Linked DNA regions of Pseudobacteroides sp.. The main gene of each other region encodes a partner of the protein of the gene in region 2 in a complex. Links are inferred from orthologs where the notes say so. Each region holds a gene or a part of one and is shown on either strand. Other genes may lie near its edges.

Region 1 (2,842 bases), on a different replicon or contig from region 2:
GTCAAGACCATTACTGTTATAGTATCTCCAGCACCTCTTAATGCACCTGAAACGATAAATATATAATTTAGGAAGGGCTGATCTACCCCTACCACAAACAATGCCCCTACCAATATGGCTATAACTTCAGGTTGGGGTGTAAATAAACCTGCTACAAATGATGGGAAAGCTATAAAGAATGCACCTATAAACACTCCCCAGAATATACCCATTCCAAAACACACATAACCTGTAAAATGTGCCTTCTTAGGATCTCCTTCTCCTAAAGCCTTTCCAACCAGAGTCGCTGCTGCTATAGATATTCCTATGGCAGGCATTATAGAAATCTGCTCGATGCTGAGCAAGACTCTGAAGCCAGCTTCCTGACTAGTGCCAAGAAATTCTGTGACAATAACTCCAGAAAGAAAAAAAGCAGTTTGGGTCAGAAATTGCTCCACTCCGGCTGCACTACTCAATTTCCAAAGGGGTAAAATTATTTCCTTTTTCAACTTTAATGCAAAAGCATGGATCTTTAAGTAGCTATCTCCTCTCAGCAATACAATTAAGTATATTGCTGCACCTAAAATTCTTGATATAGTTGTAGCAACAGCAGATCCTTTTATTCCCATCTCAGGAAATATACCAATACCTTTTATCAGAAGTATGTTCAGTATAATGTTAATTACATTTACAGTAGTTGTTATAAGCATTGGAGTCATAGTATTGCCGATGCCTCTTAAGGATGCTGAAGCGGCAAAGGAAAAGAACATGAAAACAAGACTAAGTGAAGTTATTCTTAGAAATGTAACTCCCATATCAAATACTTTGTTGTCAACATTAAATACACCCATAATATCTTTTGCAAAGATATAAGTCAAAAGCATTATGATAAAACCAATGATAATATTTAAAGATAAATTCTGGCATGAAGTGTCGTTGAGCCTCTTATAATTTTTCTCACCAAAACTTCGGGATATTATAGCAGTTGCCCCCACGTTGAATGAAGAAAAAATCAGTATTACAGTAAAAATTATTTGATTGGCATTCCCTGCGGCCGCCAAGGCCTCCTCACCTACAAAGAAGCTAAGCAGTATTGTATCGGATAACCCAACTAAAGTATTTAACCCCATTTCAATGATAGCGGGAAGTGATATAGTCAATATAGATAATATTAAAGCCTTGTTGTTTTTTAAAATATTCATATTAGTCAAGTATAACCTCGTCGCTCCAAAAAACCGGCCCGTCCTTACATACATGACTATACTCCCAGCCATCCTCATTTTGAGCCTTTGTTTTGCAAGCACACACAAGGCATGCTCCTATTCCGCATCCCATTCTCTGCTCCATTGAAACCTGGCATTTTGTTTTGTATTTTTTTGAAAGCTCAATCACCTTGCGTATCATAGGTGTAGGGCCGCACGCATAGATGATATCTAGTCCCTTTTCCTGAAGCTCTTTTTCCAAAAGATCAGTCACAAGTCCTTTGTAGCCTGCACTTCCATCATCAGTTGAAATATAATACTTATCCGAAGCATTTTTATACTCATTTTCCAGCACAACATGGTCTTTATTTCTGTATCCTAGGAAAGTATGCCTTTCTGCTTGAACATTTTCCTTCAGAAGGTACAAAAGCGGAAATACACCTATTCCGCCGCCTACAACAGCAATTCTCTTATAGTCCCTGGAAATGTAAAATGGATTACCCACAGGTGCAATTATATCTAAAAGCTCTCCTGAAGTTTTTCTTGTCAGATATTCAGTTCCTATCCCCTTAATCTGAAAGCAAACATCAAAAGTCCCAGCAGCCTTGTCCACATCACAAATACTTATGGGCCTTCTTAGAAGTGCGGTTATACCTTCACTGCATTTGATATTTACAAACTGACCCGGCAATGCATTCTTTGAGACATACTCCGATTTTATGGTAATCTTATAAATTTCCCAGGCAATTTTATTTATGCTCACAATCTCTTCATTAAGTAATTTAGACATTTGGTCCTCCATAAAATATATACTAATGGTCTTGAACAAAACCCCTTGGAGTTTTGTTCAAGACCATATCCTAATCATACATTAAATTCATTTAAACATCAAATTTAAACATCAAACACACTAAGATTAACAACATCCATATCATTTACACCTTTACCAAGCTTAAGACAGCTTACTACCGCCTTTGCAGTATCCAAGGATGTTATACACGGTATGGAAGATTCAACGGACTTTCTTCTGATCTTAAATCCATCCCTCTCAGGCTTTCTTCCCTTTGTTGCGGTATTTATAACCATGGAGATTTTGCCTGACTGGATTAGATCAAGAATGTTGGGTGAACCGTCATCTATCTTTTTAACCGCATTTGTTGCAATACCCTGCTTATTTAGCATGTTTGCAGTTTTCCCTGTTCCGTAAAGTTCAAATCCCAGCTTCTCAAACTCAGCTGCAAGCACTGCAAGCTCCGGCTTGTCGGTATCACGGACTGTCATAAGTATACCGCCGCCTTCTTTAGGAAGCTTGATTCCTGATGCGGTTATACCTTTATAAAGTGCTTCTGGGAAAGTCTTAGCAATACCTAAAACCTCACCCGTTGACTTCATTTCAGGCCCTAAGCTTATATCAACATCATGCAGCTTTTCAAAGGAGAATACCGGAACCTTTACAGAAACGTAATCAGCCTCCTTGTACAAACCTGTTCCATACTTGAAGTCTTTAAGCTTTTTACCCATCATAATCTTTGTAGCCAGATTAACCATTGGAATTCCGGTAACCTTGCTTATATAAGGTACAGTACGGCTTGAACGCGGATTGACCTCTATTACATAGATTGTGTTATTGTAAAGGACATATTGTATGTTTATAAGACCTA
Region 2 (3,002 bases):
TAAAGTTAACCATTTCATCAATAAGCTCTTTGAATATTTTATCGTTATTATAATTTTCCAAAACCTTATCCAAAATCTTACCTGGGCAACCTATGATGTCCTTTTTTACTTCATCAATCAATTTAAGTAAGTTGTTGGCTTTTTCCTCACTTCCATATAGAAAATGGGTATTTATGTAATAGGGGCCTATGGCTCCTGATGTATACCAAAAGGGCTTATCCTGAGGGCATACCCTCAATGCTTCGGTTTCAAAAAGCCATGAAACCAGTTTATCTCTGAAATTATTCATTTTTATTCCTCCCATTTCAATTATATTAGACTTCAATATTATACAAAAAGTTTCCTTAATCTTAAATTTTTATCTCTGTCTGTCTTCAAATTGTTTTTCGTATTGACTCCACCACTCCTGGTTGTAAATTGTGCTCATTTCTCTGCTTAAATGTGATGCATCACCCTCCATCACAACTTTGTAGCTGCCATCCTCATAATCAATAACAGTAACCGATGTGTTGTCGTACCACTTTATATTGACCATCTCTTCCAGCTCGCAGCCCTTAAATCTGCACATCATAGCCTTTATAGCAGTCCCATGGGTAACGATGCATATGTTTTTACCTCTATTGTTATCAATGATATATTGAATCTCTTTTAAAAGCCTTTCTTGAAACTCTTCCATTGATTCACCATTTGGCATCCTGTGAATATGGGGCTTTTTCTCCCATGTTTCATTTTCGTGAGGCCATATACTCGCAAGCTCATCCCATTTTTTACCTTCCCAATCTCCGCCGTTTATTTCCTTCAGCTTGTCCGTCCTGATTATGGGAAGACCCTTGATATCCGCTATATATTGTGCTGTTTGAAGGGTTCTTTTGAGGCTGCTTGAGTATATTACATCAATTTTCATGTTCCTAAGCCTTCCCGCCGCAAGCTCTGCCTGCTTATGGCCCTTATCGGTAATGGGCGAGTCAGTCCATCCATGAAACTCCCTGTATAGATTCCCTTCAGCTTCTGCGTGCCTTACAAAAATCAGCCTTGTTTTCATCTATTCCTCCTACTTGTTCCCGCATCCACATCCTGTAGATGTATCATTTAGTTCTAGTGTTCCTATTATATCCTTTACACTACTAATATTATACAAATCAAGATATTTCTCTATTCCTTTGACAACATCGATGCATGCTGTAGGATTTATAAAATTCATGGTACCTACCATAACGGCACTTGCTCCTGCCAACAGGAACTCTACAGCGTCTTCTCCCGTTGATATTCCACCCATTCCGATAACGGGGATTTTAACCGTATTAGCAACCTCATAAACCATTCTAAGTGCAATAGGTTTTACGGCAGGTCCTGAAAGCCCTCCAAAGTTCTGTGCCAATATGGGCCTTCTTTTATGAATGTCAACAGCCATTCCGAGTATTGTGTTTATAAGAGACAAGGAATCGGCACCGGAATCCTCGGCAGCTTTAGCTATTTCCTTTATATTCGTAACATTGGGTGTCAGCTTGACTATAAGAGGCTTTTTGCAATATTCCCTAACCCTTTTTGTCACCTCTGAAATGCCTGCACAGGTATTTCCAAATGCGACCCCGCCTTGCTTTACGTTGGGGCATGACACGTTGAGCTCTATTGCATCTATGTCCGCATCCTGAAGGGTTTCTGCCATTTTACAATAATCTTCAATGGTGTTTCCTGCAATATTTGCAATAATCGCTGTGTTGTATTTTCTCAAGAATGGTATTTCTTCTTTAATAAAGTGCATAACGCCAGGATTTTGAAGACCTACGCTGTTTAGTATGCCTGCTGGCGTTTCAGCAATCCTTGGAGGCTTGTTACCTTGCCTTGGGTTTAATGTAAGACCTTTTACAGAAACCCCTCCAAGGCCGTTTAAGTCCATATACTCAGAGTATTCTCTCCCAAACCCAAAGGTTCCCGATGCGGCTATTACCGGATTATTTAGCTTAAGACCACCAACCGTAACTGAAAGATCGGCTTTTTTATTTGTATTATTCATATTCTCCCTCATTTTTAAGTTATACTTTTTCCACTCTATATAATAACATTTAATTTTGCTACTATCCATACAGTTAACAAATTTATTGTAAAAAAAACTTTTATCTGATACACTCAATCCTGACGCTGTTGTTTTTTAGATATACTACTCTCAACATTTATACTTCTTATCGAACAATATTACGGAGGAGGATATTATTGTTTAATATAAAATTCTTCAAAAAACAAAAGCAGGAAAACGATCCTTTAAGAGATATAATTGCTAAAATTCATAGAGGTGACTTTGCTTTGAAAGAAAAATTCATAAGCGATTACCGTCCCTTTATACTTCAGTCAGTCTCCAGAGTCACAGGCAGGTACATAGATCCCGCTAACAGTGAAGAGTACAGTGTAGGCCTTATGGCCTTCGATGAGGCAATAAACTGTTATGACGAAAACCAAAGCAGGAACTTTTTAAACTTCTCGGATCAGGTAATACGACGAAGAATTATTGATTTTTTAAGGAAAAACAGTAAAGCCCAGGTAGAGTATCCCTTTACTTATTTCGAGAGTGAGGAAAACAATAACTTTGAGGAGAAATATCTGAAGGTGGATTATGATACATCCACAGACAATGTAGAGGTTGAAGAGGAGATAATCGCCTTCAAAAGAGAGCTTATGAGATTTAATATATCCCTCTCGTCCCTTGCTTCCTGTGCACCAAAGCATAAGGATTCAAAGCAACTTTGCATAAAACTTGCACGGCTTATTGCAGACAACCAACTTCTGTATGACAAGTTTATGCGAACGGGTAACATACCTATAACAGATCTGATGAAAATCACAAAAGTTTACCATGGCACTGTTGAACGCAATCGAAAATTTATAATAGCAATGGTGCTTATAATTAAGAGCAACCTTAATATTCTTCAAGGTTATGTTCGTGATGTGGAAGGAGGTGGAAGGTATGAGTAAAGGAACTATATTGGAAATGGAAAATGACAGTGTAC

The links.
Region 1: the proteins of VIO64_RS11705 (region 2) and VIO64_RS07975 are in contact, whole or in part, in a crystal structure (PDB 5UE9), measured with the Lactococcus lactis proteins. The link is inferred for Pseudobacteroides sp. from one-to-one orthologs. Residues at the interface, in WP_025017116.1 of Lactococcus lactis: Gly25, Phe27, Phe29, Glu32, Tyr33, Lys35, Tyr36, Lys48, Phe56, Thr60, Pro61, Arg62, Val63, Ala64, Glu65, Thr66, Ala67, Ser68, Gly69, Met70, Ile74, Gln77, Pro223, Glu251, Phe274, Ala275, Pro277, Phe278; in WP_023189152.1 of Lactococcus lactis: Leu4, Gln5, Ala47, Ser48, Met49, Leu50, Leu51, Arg52, Arg53, Met95, Leu98, Arg223, Met224, Ala225, Cys226, Ile228, Gly229, Ala230, Cys231, Tyr232, Ala233, Val235, Glu236, His237, Asn243, His244, Ala245, Lys247, Glu250.

The regions. Positions count from the first base shown.
Region 1 is NZ_DATCTU010000045.1:25,309-28,150, reverse strand. What follows is about bases 78-2,842. They hold VIO64_RS07975 (dihydroorotate dehydrogenase electron transfer subunit), read right to left. Parts: upstream 1,972-2,842; coding sequence 1,183-1,971; downstream 78-1,182. Other genes in these bases: carB (carbamoyl-phosphate synthase large subunit), read right to left, coding at 2,076-2,842; VIO64_RS07980 (MATE family efflux transporter), read right to left, coding at 78-1,181. Outside these bases: more of VIO64_RS07980, read right to left, coding at 1-77.
Region 2 is NZ_DATCTU010000080.1:31,740-34,741, reverse strand. The notes cover bases 34-2,958. They hold VIO64_RS11705 (dihydroorotate dehydrogenase), read right to left. Parts: upstream 2,015-2,958; coding sequence 1,052-2,014; downstream 34-1,051. Other genes in these bases: sigI (RNA polymerase sigma-I factor), read left to right, coding at 2,212-2,958; VIO64_RS11710 (histidine phosphatase family protein), read right to left, coding at 359-1,042; VIO64_RS11715 (orotate phosphoribosyltransferase), read right to left, coding at 34-289. In the rest of the region: more of VIO64_RS11715, read right to left, coding at 1-33; more of sigI, read left to right, coding at 2,959-2,967; VIO64_RS11695 (anti-sigma factor domain-containing protein), read left to right, coding at 2,960-3,002.